DNA from 2 places in the Streptomyces sp. NPDC002209 genome. Region 2 is predicted to be linked to the other one. Evidence: predicted binding sites of a transcription regulator. Region 2 holds the regulator's gene; the other holds the start of a gene.
What was found. The regulator HspR, encoded in region 2, represses chaperone genes until heat shock. The targets are predictions, from matches to a motif close to TTGAGNNNNNNNNNCTCAA.
Positions count from the first base shown of each region.

Region 1: lon (endopeptidase La) is a predicted target of HspR. The motif match lies at 1,633-1,651, and genes of this name have one in related genera.

Region 1 covers NZ_JBIARX010000002.1:166,261-173,225, reverse strand. The annotation lists gene lon (endopeptidase La) at 1-1,610, opposite strand, end outside; gene ACFYXK_RS05680 (DUF4097 domain-containing protein) at 1,750-2,502, opposite strand; gene ACFYXK_RS05675 (DinB family protein) at 2,609-3,061, opposite strand; partial or broken gene ACFYXK_RS05670 (sulfurtransferase) at 3,143-3,988, opposite strand; gene ACFYXK_RS05665 (DUF6232 family protein) at 4,136-4,663, shown strand; gene ACFYXK_RS05660 (hypothetical protein) at 4,660-5,004, shown strand; gene ACFYXK_RS05655 (hypothetical protein) at 5,020-5,415, opposite strand; gene ACFYXK_RS05650 (MarR family winged helix-turn-helix transcriptional regulator) at 5,415-5,846, opposite strand; gene ACFYXK_RS05645 (GNAT family N-acetyltransferase) at 5,927-6,508, shown strand; gene ACFYXK_RS05640 (hypothetical protein) at 6,481-6,965, opposite strand, start outside.
Region 2 covers NZ_JBIARX010000028.1:26,448-33,412, reverse strand. The annotation lists gene clpB (ATP-dependent chaperone ClpB) at 1-934, opposite strand, end outside; gene ACFYXK_RS31955 (pyridoxamine 5'-phosphate oxidase family protein) at 1,091-1,504, shown strand; gene ACFYXK_RS31950 (hypothetical protein) at 1,676-1,990, opposite strand; gene ACFYXK_RS31945 (helix-turn-helix transcriptional regulator) at 2,317-3,330, shown strand; gene ACFYXK_RS31940 (heat shock protein transcriptional repressor HspR) at 3,415-3,885, opposite strand; gene dnaJ (molecular chaperone DnaJ) at 3,887-5,068, opposite strand; gene grpE (nucleotide exchange factor GrpE) at 5,108-5,779, opposite strand; gene dnaK (molecular chaperone DnaK) at 5,779-6,965, opposite strand, start outside.

The DNA of each region.
Region 1 (6,965 bases), on a different contig from region 2:
CGCAGTGCGTCCTCCTCCAGGACGACTTCCTCCGTTCCGAGACCGGCGCGCTCCAGCTGGCGGGGCAGCAGGTGGTCGCGGGCGATGACGACCTTCTCGTCCTCGGTGTAGCCGTCGAGGCGGACGAGCTCCATGCGGTCGGCGAGGGCCTCGGGGATGGCTTCCAGGACGTTGGCGGTGGCCAGGAAGACCACGTCGCTCAGGTCCAGCTCCACCTCCAGGTAGTGGTCCCGGAAGGTGTGGTTCTGCGCGGGGTCGAGCACCTCCAGCAGCGCGGCCGCCGGGTCGCCCCGGAAGTCGGACCCGACCTTGTCGATCTCGTCGAGCAGTACGACGGGGTTCATGGACCCGGCTTCCTTGATGGCCCGTACGATCCGGCCGGGCAGCGCGCCGACGTACGTACGCCGGTGGCCGCGGATCTCGGCCTCGTCGCGGACGCCGCCGAGGGCGACGCGTACGAACTTGCGCCCCATGGCGTGCGCGACGGACTCCCCGAGGGAGGTCTTGCCGACGCCGGGCGGCCCGACGAGCGCCAGCACGGCCCCGCCGCGCCGGCCGCCGATGACGCCCATGCCGCGCTCGGAACGCCGCTTGCGCACGGCGAGGTACTCGGTGATGCGGTCCTTCACGTCGCTCAGCCCGGCGTGCTCGGCGTCCAGGACGGCCCGGGCGCCGCGGATGTCGTACTCGTCCTCGGTGCGCTCGTTCCAGGGCAGTTCCAGGATGGTGTCGAGCCAGGTGCGGATCCAGGAGCCCTCCGGGGACTGGTCGCTGGAGCGCTCCAGCTTGTCGACCTCCTTGAGCGCGGCCTCCCGTACCTTCTCGGGCAGGTCGGCGCCCTCGACGCGGGTGCGGTAGTCGTCGGACTCCTCGCCGTCCTTCTCCCCGTTCAGCTCGCGCAGTTCCTTGCGCACGGCCTCCAGCTGGCGGCGCAGCAGGAACTCGCGCTGCTGCTTCTCGACGCCGTCCTGCACGTCCTTGGCGATGGACTCGGCGACGTCCTGCTCGGCGAGGTGGTCGCGGAGCCAGGAGACGGCCAGCTTGAGGCGTGCCACGGGGTCGGCCGTCTCGAGCAGCTCGACCTTCTGAGCGACGGTCAGGAACGGCGAGTACCCGGAGTTGTCGGCGAGCGCGGACACCCCCTCGATCTGCTGGACCCGGTCCACGACCTGCCAGGCCCCGCGCTTCTTGAGCCAGCTGGTGGCGAGCGCCTTGTACTCCTTGACGAGCTCGGTGACGGATCCGGGCAGCGGATCGGCCAGTCTCTCGTCGACGCTCTCGCCCTCGACCCAGAGCGCCGCCCCGGGCCCGGTGGTCCCGGCCCCGATCCGGACGCGGCCGACACCGCGGATGAGCGCCCCGGGATCCCCGTCGGAGAGCCGCCCCACCTGCTCGACGGTCCCGAGCACACCGGTGCCGGCGTACTTCCCGTCGACCCGCGGCACGAGCAGCACCTGGGGCTTCCCGCTCCGGACCGCCGCCTGGGCAGCCTCGACGGCCCCCCGTACCTCGGCATCGGACAGGTCCAGCGGAACGACCATCCCAGGCAGCACGACCTCGTCGTCGAGCGGCAGCACGGGCAGGGTGAGCGTTACGGACGTCGAAGCCATGATCTTCCCTCCGGCAGTGAAGTTGAGCTATGCCGACTCAATGCATGTGCGCCCCCCAATGTTCCCCAACGCCCGTTCGCCCCCGGCGAACACGGAATCCGACGGCGGCAGCGGCTGCGCCAGGAAAGACCCGGGGCGCTCAGCTCGCGGAGGTGATGCGGATGTCGCCCGAGGCGGTGTGGACCGCGAGGTGCGACGCGGCCTGCGGGGTGCTGGGGAGGGTGTCCCGGTCGCCTGACGCCGTGGTCGTCGTGATCTCGTACGGGGCCTGCGGGACGGTCAGCGTGACGTCGCCCGAGCCGGTTCTCGCCGTCACCGACGCCGGGGGCTTCGCGAAGGCCAGGCGGGCCTCGCCCGAGGAGGCGTGGAGCTCGGCGGTCGGGCCGGTCAGGGCGGTGGCGGTGATCGAGCCCGACGAGGTGCGGACCTTCAGCGGGCCGGCGATGCGGTCCGCCGTGACCTCGCCGGAGGAGGTGGAGAGGTCCGCCGCCGACACCCCGGCCACCGCGATGCGGCCGCTGCTGCTCTCCAGCCTGACCGTCGCCGAGGCCGGGACCTCGAGGCGGTAGTCGATGAAGCAGGAGTCCGAGCAGCCGGCCGTGAAGGTGAGGACGCCCGCCGAGACCTGTTGGGCCGGCTCCGGCGCCCTGTCGCCCCGGTAGTGGACCGTCCGGCGGATCGTGACCCCCGGGCCGGCGCCGGGGGTCACCTCGATGGAGCCGCGCCGTGCGTCCTTCACCTCGACCGCCGTGACGGCCTCGGTGACCGTCGCGTCGGCGGCCGCCGTCTTGTGCCCGGCGTCCTCGAAGGAGCAGCCGTAGAGCAGCAGTCCGGCGGCGAGGGCGACAACCGCCGTCCGGCTGTGGCGCGATGACGTGATGTGGGAAGGCATGCCCATGACTCTGGTGCGTCGCAGGACGACTGACGATGGGGGCCGTACCCGGCCGCGGGGTGGGGGTAGCCCCCCGCCCCGGCCCCCTCGGCCGGATCCACCGGCCTCAGATGCCGATCGCCCCGTCGATCCGCTCGCGCAGCAGGTCCGCGTGGCCGTTGTGGCGGGCGTACTCCTCGATCATGTGGATCAGCACCCAGCGCAGCGACACCTTCCCGCGCCACGCGTCCTCGGCCTCCACGTCCAGGTCGGGTGCGGCGGCCGTGAACGACTCCGCGAACGCCACCTCCTGCCGCCAGGCCTCCCACGCCGCCGCGACCGCCTCCGGGCCGGACACCGCACCGTCGAAGTCGCCGTCCGGGTCCGCCTCCGACGAGAACAGGGCCGGCGCCTCCTGCCCCGCCAGGACCTGGCGGAACCACCGGCGCTCCATGTCCGCGAGGTGCCGGACCAGGCCGAGCAGCGACAGCGTGGACGGCTCCACGGACCGCAGGACCATGGGCTCCGCGCCCAGGCCGCTGCACTTCAGCTCCAGCGTCGCGCGCTGCGCCGCCAGCACGTCCGTGAGCAGGACCCGCTCGTCGCCCGTCGCGGGTCCGCCGAACCGGGCCTGCGACCCTCCGAAGAACTCGCCCCGCCGGCCCGTGACCGCGGGCCGCTCCGGGCGCATGGCCCAGTCCGTCCACGAGCCGTCGTACACCGCCACAGCGGTGTGGCCGGCGAGCGTGGCGCCCAGGGCCAGGACGCAGGCCGTCACTCCCGAGCCGCAGCTGAAGTACAGCCGCTCCCGGCCACCGGTCGACGCGGCGAAGACCTCGCGGAGTTCCCCGGCGGGCCGCATCAGGCCGCCGTCCCGCTGGAGGTCCCCGAACGGCAGGTTCACCGCGCCCGGCATGTGGCCCCCGCGCAGTCCCGCCCGCGGTTCGGGGGCGGCACCGGTGAAGCGTTCGCGCGTACGGGCGTCCAGTACGACCGCCGCCGGATCGGCGAGGGCCGCCCCGACCTCGTCGGCGTCCACCAGCAGCCCCGTCCGCGGCCGGGCCGTGAAGGAGCCGCGCGGGCCCCCGTACGCGGGACCGCACGCCTCGACGGGCAGCCCGGCGGCGGTCCACGCGGGCAGCCCGCCGTCCAGGACGGCGGCCCGGTCGAAGCCCATGGCGCGCAGCATCCACCAGGCCCGCGCGCTCGAGTAGATGCCTGCGCCGTCGTAGACGACGACGGTGCTGGTGTCGTCGACGCCGAGCGCGCGTATCGCCTCCTCGAACGCGGCGGCCCCGGGCATGGCGTGCGGGGCGGGGTCGTCGTGGTCGGACAGGGCGCCGTCGAGGTCGAAGGGCCGGGCGCCCGGGATCCGCCGGCCGGCGCCGCGGTGCGCGCCGACGGAGGCGTCGAACACGACGAGCCCCGGCTCGCCGAGCCGGCCGGCCAGCCAGTCGGCCCCGACCAGCGGACCGGGCAGGGCGGCGGCAGAGCTGGACAAGGTCATGCGGCACCTCCGGAGCAGTCGGCCCCTCCACGGCGGAGCGGCCCGCCGCCCATCCTCCTACGGGGCCCGCGCACCCGTGCAAAGTGTCTTGCCGGAAGGGGAGTTCGCGAGGATCCTGTGCCTTACATCAGGGCATGGGGGAGCCATATGGCCAAGAGTGTCGTGACCGATGTCATCGTCAGCCGAAGAGTCCTCTGGATCGGCGCAGAGGCATATCCCCTGAGCAACATCGCCCGGGCGACCACCGTCAAGGTCGAGCCGCCGCGCAGGCAGGCGATCGGACGTTTCGTGAAGTCCGTCGTGACGCTGGCGATCCTGGCGGTCGCCGCCGTCGCCGCGACCACCGCCGCCGACCTGCCCACCGGCGACCGGGAGACGTACGAGACCGGTGTGGCGGTCGCCGCGCTCGTGCTGCTCGGCCTCTTCGTGCTGCAACTGTCCGGCGTCCTGCTGCGCAAGACGTACTACGCGCTGGTGATCGAGACGGCGGGCTCCCCGAACACCGCACTCGTCACCACCGACCGGGCGCTCGTCCACGACCTCGTCCGCATGATCATGGAGGCGATCGACAACCCGCAGGCCAGCTTCCACCAGCAGGTCACCAACTACATCGGCCAGGTGGGCGACAACTTCAAGGTGTTCGGCAGCGGCAACGTCGGGAAGGTGGGCAAATGACCGGCGACGAGGACTTCCGGATCGGCCATGTCGGCGACAACTTCCAGGTCTACGGGACGAACAACATCGGCAAGATCGGCACGCAGAACAATGCGCCGCAGGACCCGCAGGCGGCCCTCCAGGAGCTGATCGACCTGGTCCAGGTCCTGCGGGGACGCGTCCGGGAGGACGACCGCGCGGTCCTGGACGAGTCCCTGGACACCCTCACCGAGGACCACGTCGAGCGCGGGGCGCTGCGCCGGGCGCTGGGGAGCATCTCCGGGGTCGCCCAGCTGATCGGCGAGGTCGGGCTCCCGGTGGCCGAGGCGGTCCGCCGGGTGCTGGCGCTCTTCGGCCTGTAGGTCCTACCTGTAGTCCTACGAGGGGAACGGGGCGAGGTCGGGCTCGACCCAGCCGTTCTTCGCCTCCGCGCCCGCCAGGGTCGCCGGGCGGTAGAAGCGGGTCAGCAGGCGCTTGTCGAGCAGCGCGGGGTGCCGGCCGGCGAAGGCGGCGAAGTCGTCCTCGCCGTCCTCCGCCTCGTGGTGCCCGACCAGTTCCACCCAGGCGCGGCTGACGGTGACGTGGTACTTCTGCGGCGCACCCGCGTACCGGGCGGTGCGCTGGATGCCCTCGCCGACCAGGCCGACCGCCGCGGGCACACCGCACCGCCGCACGGCCAGCCACGTCAGATGGACGTGCTCCCGGTGCCCGAAGCGCTCGGCGCCCGCCATCACTTCGGCCATGAGCGCCTCGAAGGTGTTCGTCGCGGTCATCAGGAAACCTCCGTCATGGCTTGCAGGGCGGCGCGCAGGCCGGCGATCGCGTCCCCGGGCAGTCCGCCGAGCGCGCGCTGCTCCAGGTCGGCGATGGCCTGCCGGATCGTGTCGGCGGCCACCCGTCCGGAGGCCGTGAGCTCGATGAGCACCGCCCGGCGGTCCCCCGGGCGGGTGCCCCGGGTGATGTGGCCGCGCCGTTCCAGCCGGTCCAGCACGCTGGTGAGCGTGGTGGGGCGGGTGCCCACGTCCGCTCCCAGCTCGGACACGGTGCGCCCGCGGCCGTCGGCCAGGTTGGCCAGGGCGTTGATCTCGGAGGCGGTCAGGTCCAGGTCGACCAGTTCGGCGGCGAGCACCTGGAGGGTGGCGTGGGTGGCCCGCTGGAGCGCCAGGAGGGCCGACCACTCGAATGGAACGGTTTCGGAATTCACGATTTCAGACTATACGATTTCGTAGTATCGGCGCGCGGGAGGTTGCGGCAGGTCGCCGCCAGGGCCGTTAGGGTGCGGCCATGGATCCGGAAACGATCACTGTCCTGGACGGCCGCGACTGGAACTGCGATCCGGAGCCGGTCCACCGCATCCTGGCGGACCTGGTCGCCGGCGGCGCGGCGCTCGGCTGGGTCGACCCGCCCTCCCGGGACGAGGTCGCGCAGCTGCTGGACCGGGTGCTGGCCGCGGCCCGGTCGGGGGACGGGGCCCTGCGCGTCGCGTACCTGGGCGACCGCCTCGTCGGACTGGGCTACTGGCTGCGCCACACCCGGCCGACGCACCGGCCGCACGCCGATCTGGAGAAGGTCGCGGTGGACGCAGCGGCCCACGGGCGCGGCATCGGCCGGGCGCTGACCGCGGCGTTGATCGAGGACGCCCGGTCCGCGGGCATCGAGGTCCTCACCCTGGACGCCCGGGGCGACAACACCCACGCCCTGGGCCTGTACCGCTCACTGGGCTTCACCGAGTACGGCCGTCTGCGCGACTTCGTGGCCGTCGGGGACCGCCGCTACGACAAGGTGTTCCACATGCAGGACTTGCGCGGCCGGCGCGCGGCCCGCAGCGGCGCAGCCCCTTACGGGCAACGCCCCGGCTGCGCGTAGAGCGCGATCCGGGCGCCGCGGACCTCGTCCGTCGAGCAGAGGTCGAAGTGCGAGGCCAGCGTCTGGCGTTTGACCGCTTCGCGGGGGTACGGGTCCAGCGGCTGGCCCGCCGGATCCAGCAGGGCCACCACCCGGGGGGCGTCCACCAGGCGGGTCCAGATCTCCGGGGTCGCCAGCTCCGTGCCCTGGAGGCTGTGCGAAGCCGCCGGGGTGCGGGCCAGGGCCAGGTCGCGCAGGGTCCCGTACAGCTGCGGCGAGGACAGCAGCCACTCGCGCCGCCGCGACGGCATGAACAGCACCGCGTCCCCCGGCCGGGCCCGTTCGCGGACCGCGGCGGCCACCGCGAGCACGTCGTCCTTGCGGCTCTCCGGGGTCCGCAGCCACGCCGACCACCACCCGAACGGCACCAGCAGGGCCGCCACCAGCAGCCACGGCCACCACCCCCGCGCGGCCGCCA
Region 2 (6,965 bases):
TCCGCAGCTCGCCGCGGGCCAGCATGGGCTTGAGCATGTTGCCCGCGTCCATGGCGGAATCGCCGCCGGCGCCAGCGCCGACGACGGTGTGCAGCTCGTCGATGAAGGTGATGATCTGGCCGTCGCTGGACTTGATCTCGGCGAGGACCGTCTTCAGCCGCTCCTCGAACTCGCCGCGGTACTTCGCGCCCGCGACCATCGCGCCGAGGTCGAGGGAGACCAGCCGCTTGTTCTTGAGGGACTCGGGGACGTCGCCCTTCACGATGCGCTGCGCGAGGCCCTCGACGACGGCCGTCTTGCCGACGCCGGGCTCGCCGATGAGCACCGGGTTGTTCTTCGTACGGCGCGACAGGACCTGGACGACGCGCCGGATCTCCTGGTCGCGGCCGATGACGGGGTCGAGCTTGCCCTCACGCGCGGCCGCCGTGAAGTCCGTGCCGAACTTCTCGAGGGCCTTGTACTGACCCTCGGGGTCGGGGGTGGTCACCCGCCGTCCTCCTCGTGCGTTCTCGAAGGCGTCCAGCAGCTTCTTCGCCGTCGCGCCCTGGGTGGAAAGGACCTCACCGGCCGCGCCGCCCTTGGCGGCGATGGCGATGAGGAGGTGTTCGGTGGAGAGGTATTCGTCGCCGAGCTTCCCGGCCTGCTGGTCGGCCTCCGCGAGTACGGCGAGCAGCTCGCGGGTGGGCTGCGGGGGCGCGACCGTGGAGCCCGTGACGCTGGGCAGGGCCGCCAGCAGCCGCTCGGCGCCGCCCCGGACCGCCGCCTGGTCGGCCTCGGTGGCCGCGAGGAGGTCGGTGATGTTCTCGTTGTCCTCGCCGGCGAGCAGGGCCAGCAGCAGGTGCGCCGGGGTCAGGTCCGCGTGGCCGTCCTTCACGGCCCGGCTGGTGGCCGCGTTCAGGGCGTCCCGGCTCTTGTTGGTCAGCTCGGCATCCACGTGCGACTTCTCCTCTCAGACAGGTCGGGCACGGGCTTGAGTCCCGCTCTTCGAGTCTCGTTGCTTCGAGTCTCGCGCTTTGACTATGGCAGCGTGCGCAAAGTTGAGTCTATTCCACTCAAGGGCGAATTCGGCGCCCTCCCGTACCCTCGGGCCATGGCTCTTGACGTACTCAACCCGACGCCCGAGTACCTCGCCTTCTGGCGGGAGCGGCACGTCTGCACGCTGACCACCCCGCGCCCCGACGGGACCCCGCACATGGTGCCGGTGGGCGTCACGTACGACCCGGAGGCCGGCCTGGCCCGGGTGATCAGCAACAAGAACAGCAAGAAGATCCGCAACGTGCTGGCGGCCCAGGGGACGGCTCAGGGCCCGGCCCGGGTGGCGGTGTGCCAGATGGCGGGACGCCGCTGGGCGACGCTGGAGGGGCACGCGGTGATCCGTACGGACGAGGCCTCGGTCGCCGAGGCGGTGGCGCGCTACGCGGAGCGCTACGGACGGACGCCCTCGCCCAACCCGGACCGGGTCGTCATGGAGATCGCCCTCGACCGGGCGATGGGCCGCGCCTGAACCGACGCAGGCACCCGAGCCCGCACGGACGCGGAAACAGTTCAGCTTTCACCTTGTCCGGTTCAAGGACTGGACGCGGACATCACAACGGCGCCATCGTGGTCAGGTCCACGATGGCGCCGTTGTGTGGGGGAAGCACCTGGAGCGATCTGCAACGACGGGGGAATCGCTTCAGGCACTGCGGGGGGTGGCGGTGGTGATATCGGGTTCGAAGAGCTGGTGGTCGCGCTGATCAAGGTTGACGAAGACCATTCCGTAGCGCACCTCGCAGCGGACGGGCTGCGGCGCGCCGCGGGGGCGGCGCAGGCACCGGTACGCCCGGACGTCCTCGTCCTCCTCGCGCGTGATGACGATGGGCTGTCCGAACAGGGTGACCATCAACGAGTCGCCAGGGTGGGGGATGGCCGTGGCGAGATCGATGAACTGCCAGCCGGAGCGGTAGGCAGAGGCCATTTCGCGACGGAATCCGCGGTCGTCGGGGGTCATACCGCGGTCTCCACAGCAAGGGTGCCGGCATCGGCGTCGACGGGGGCCGAGCGCCATCCGCTGTCCATCGGTGCCGCGCGCCATCCGCTGTCCTCGAGCGGTGCCGCCTGGAGGCCTGCGGCACCCCCTTCGGCGCCCCCCAGGGTGACCCCGGCAAGTCCCAGACCGGCCACAGCCGAGAAGATGACGGTGGCAAGCGCCGAGCGAAGCATTCTCTTGTTCATGGTCGGCTTCGTCCTCACTTGATGAAATCCTCTCCCCCGCCTGTCAGACGATGGCTCATTCAGGCACATCACTGCCACAGGGACGATGCATCATGTTCTTGCATGTTCAGGACCCTGGGGGGTGGAGATTTGACCATAAACAGAACAAAAGCGACACATCCCCACTCGGTCACGGAGCTGTGCAGCGAGGGGGCGCGGCTCTACACGAGCGCGCTGCGGACCGGACGTATCGCACGTGGGGACGTCAAAACGGCACCCTGCCTGCTCGATCTGGCGTTGTTGCAGCCAGACCCTGATGACGCCAATTCGCTCCGTCCGGTTCCACCGGCGGTGGCACTCGCACAGCGGCTGCATCCGATCGAACGGGAGATCCGCGACAGGCGCCGGGATTCCCTCGAACTGTCCGAGGCTTTCGAGCCGTTTCTCGCCATCAGTGCGCAGAATCCGGCGAGCACCCACGCCATCACCGTGCTCGAAGGCTTCGACCCCATCAACGCGGCCCTCAACCTCGCCACGGCCGAGTGCCACACCGAGATGCTCACCATCCAGCCCGGCGGCGCCCGCCCCAGCCTCGAGCTCACGGAGGCCCTGGAGCGCGACCAGCCGCTGACCGACCGCGGTGTCCGGATCCGGACCCTCTACCAGCACACCGTCCGGCACAGCCGCGGCACGCTCGCGTACGTCGACCTCCTCAAGGCGGGCAAGGTCGAGGTGCGCACGCTGGAGGAGCTCTTCGAGCGCCTCATCATCTTCGACCGGACGGTCGCCTTCATCCCGGCCAGCGACGACCGCCAGGTCGCCCTGGAGCTGCGCCACCCGGGGCTCGTCGACTACCTCATCAAGGTGTTCGAGCAGCTGTGGCACCGCGCCGTGCCCCTCCAGGAGGAGGTCACGTACCAGCACACCCGCGGCGGCATCTCGGGCGTGCAGCGCACCATCGCGCAGCTCCTCATCGAGGGCCACGTGGACGAGGCCATCGCCCGCCGGCTGGGCATGAACGTACGCACCTGCCGCGCGCACATCGCGAAGCTCGCCAGCACCCTCGGCAGCGGCAGCCGCGCCCAGCTCGGCTTCCTCATCGCCCGCTCCGGGATCCTCGAGGACGAGGGCGACTGAACCGCACCGCAGCGCGCAGGCCCCGCCCGGGGATCCCGGGCGGGGCCTGTGCGTTCGGGTACGCGGACGAAGCCGGCGCGGGCGTCAGTCGCTCTGCCGCTTCGGCGCGGGGCGCCAGACGACCAGGGCGTTGCCCGGCACCGGCGGCTGGTACTTGACCAGATCTCGCCGGTACGAGGCGTGCACCTGGGCCTCGCGCTGCTGGAGCACGGCCGCCGCGCCGTCCACCGCCGCCGAGAGCTCGGCCACGCGCTGCTGGAGCGCGGCGACCTGGTTCTCCAGCTCGATGATCCGCTTGATGCCCGCCAGGTTGATGCCCTCGTCCTGGGACAGCGCCTGCACCGTGCGGAGCAGTTCGATGTCGCGGGCCGAATAGCGCCGGCCGCGGCCGGCCGTCCGGTCCGGGGAGACCAGGCCGAGGCGGTCGTACTGGCGCAGGGTCTGCGGATGCAGGCCCGAGAGCTGGGCGGCCACCGAGATCACGTAGACCGGGGTCTCGTCGGTCAGTTCGTACGCCCCGCTGCCGAACCGGGGCGGTCGTCGGCGGCCGTCCATGTCATGCTCCCTTCGCGGACTCGAACAGCACGGCGCGCGGGTCCTCCGACTCCGTCGCGTCGCGGTACATCTCCAGCGCCTCGCGGGCCTTGTCCGACAGGGAGGCCGGAACGGCGACCTCCACCGTCACCAGCAGGTCCCCGCGGGTGCCGTCCTTGCGGACCGCTCCCTTGCCGCGGGCCCGCATCGTGCGTCCGCTGGGGGTGCCCGGCGGGAGTTTCAGCGTCACCGAGGGGCCGTTCAGGGTCGGGACCTTGATGTCGGCGCCCAGGGCGGCCTCGGCGATGGTCACCGGGACGGTGACCGTCAGGTTGTCGCCCTTGCGGCCGAACACCGGGTGGTCGTCCACGTGGACCACCACGTAGAGGTCGCCGGCGGGACCGCCGCGCTCGCCCGGAGCGCCCTTGCCGCGCAGCCGGATCCGCTGGCTGTCGGAGACGCCCGCCGGGATCCGGACCTGCATGGTGCGGGAGGACTTGGCCCGCCCGCTGCCCTTGCAGACGTCGCAGGGGGTCTCCGCGATCAGGCCGCGGCCCTTGCAGTCCGCACAGGGGTCGGTCAGCGAGAAGCCGCCGCCGCTGCCCCGCGAGACCTGGCCGGTGCCGACGCAGGTCGGGCACACGCGCGGCGTGCCGTTCTTGTCGCCGGTGCCCGAGCAGGCCTTGCAGGGCGCCTGGGAGGACATCCGGAGCGGGACCGTGGCCCCGTCCACCGCCTCCGTGAAGGAGAGGGTGACCTCCGACTCGATGTCCTGGCCGCGGCGCGGCTGGACCCGCGTCCCGGGGCCCGCGCCGCCGCGGTTGAACAGCCCGCCGAAGACGTCGCCCAGACCGCCGCCGCCGAAACCGCCGCCCGCGCCGCCACCCGGCTGGGTGCCGCCGAAGAGGTCGCCCAGGTCGAAGTTGAACGAGCCGCCCCCGCCGGGACCGGGGCGGAAGCCACCGTTCCCGAACAGGGCGCGGGCCTCGTCGTACTCCTTGCGCTTCTTGGCGTCGCCGAGGATGTCGTTCGCCTCGGAGATCTCCTTGAAGCGCTCCTCGGCCGAGGCGTCGCCCTTGTTGGCGTCCGGGTGGAACTCGCGCGCGAGCTTCCGGTACGCCTTCTTGATCTCGGCCTCGGTGGCGTCCTTCGGGACACCGAGGACCTTGTAGTAGTCCTTCTCGACGAAGTCCTTCGTGCTCATCCCCGGTGTCCCTCCTCTCGGGCCTCTACGGTTGCTGCGTCAGCCCTTGTCGGGGGCATCCGCGTCCTTGTCCGAAGGCGTGTCGCCGTCCGCGGACTCGGACTTGGGGGCCGCCCCGGGCTGGGGCTCGGCCACCGCGACCCGCGCGGGGCGGATCGTACGCTCGCCGATCCGGTACCCCGGCTGCAGGATCGCCACGCAGGTGTCCTCGGTGACGTCCGGCGCGTACGAGTGCATCAGGGCCTCGTGGATCGTCGGGTCGAAGGGCTCGCCCTCCTTGCCGAACTGCTGCAGGCCCATCTTGGCCGCGGCGGTCTCCAGCGATTCGGCCACCGACTTGAAGCCGCCGACCAGCTCGCCATGGTCCCGCGCCCGGCCGATGTCGTCCAGGGTCGGGAGCAGCTCCGTCAGGAGGGACGCGACCGCGATCTCCTTGACGGCGATCCGGTCCCGCTCCACCCGGCGGCGGTAGTTCTGGTACTCCGCCTGGAGCCGCTGGAGGTCCGCGGTGCGCTCACCGAGCGCGGTGCGGGCCTGGTCCAGCTGCGCCAGCAGAGCCGTGTCCTGGGCGGACTGGGCTGCGGAGTCCCCGGCCGGGGCCGCGGCCTCCTCCTCGGAGGAAGCAGCGGCCTTCGGCTCGGCGGCGTCGTCAGGCGTGCCGTCGGCGGGGACTTCGGGCTTCTCCTCGAAACCCGGGGTCTCCTCCGACATCAGGCAGCGCCGCCCTTCGGCTTGTCCTCGTCCACGATCTCGGCGTCGACGACGTCGTCCTCGGGCTTGGCCTGACCCGCGTCACCCGCGCCGCCGGCGGCACCCTGGGCGGCCTGCGCGTCGGCGTAGATGGCCTGGCCGAGCTTCTGGCTGACCGCGGCGAGCTTCTCGGTCGCGGTGCGGATCTCGGCGGTGTCCTCGCCCTTGAGCTTTTCCTTCAGCTCGGCGACGGCGGCCTCGACCTCGGTCTTGACCTCGGCCGGGACCTTGTCCTCGTTGTCCTTGACGAACTTCTCCGTCTGGTAGACGAGCTGCTCGCCCTGGTTGCGGGACTCGGCCGCCTCCTTGCGGCGCAGGTCCTCGTCCGCGTACTGCTCCGCCTCCTGGCGCATGCGGTCGACCTCGTCCTTGCCGAGCGAGGAGCCGCCGGTGACGGTCATCTTCTGCTCCTTGCCCGTGCCAAGGTCCTTGGCCGTGACGTGCATGATGCCGTTCGCGTCGATGTCGAAGGAGACCTCGATCTGCGGGACGCCACGCGGGGCCGGCGGCAGGCCGGTCAGCTCGAACATGCCGAGCTTCTTGTTGTACGCCGCGATCTCGCGCTCACCCTGGTAGACCTGGATCTGCACGGACGGCTGGTTGTCCTCGGCCGTCGTGAAGATCTCGGACCGCTTGGTCGGGATCGTGGTGTTGCGCTCGATGAGCTTGGTCATGATGCCGCCCTTGGTCTCGATGCCGAGGGACAGCGGGGTCACGTCGAGGAGCAGGACGTCCTTGACCTCACCCTTGAGGACACCGGCCTGGAGGGTGGCGCCGATGGCGACGACCTCGTCCGGGTTGACGCCCTTGTTGGCGTCCTGACCGCCGGTCAGCTCCTTGACGAGCTCGGCGACGGCCGGCATGCGGGTGGAGCCGCCGACCAGGACCACGTGGTCGATCTCGGACAGCTGGATGCCGGCGTCCTTGATGACGTTGTGGAACGGGGTCTTGCAGCGGTCCAGCAGGTCCGCGGTCAGCTGCTGGAACTGGGCGCGCGTGAGCTTCTCGTCCAGGTGCAGCGGGCCCTCGGCGGAAGCCGTGATGTAGGGCAGGTTGATCGTGGTCTCCGTGGAGGAGGACAGCTCGATCTTCGCCTTCTCGGCGGCCTCGCGCAGACGCTGGAGCGCCATCTTGTCCTTGGAGAGGT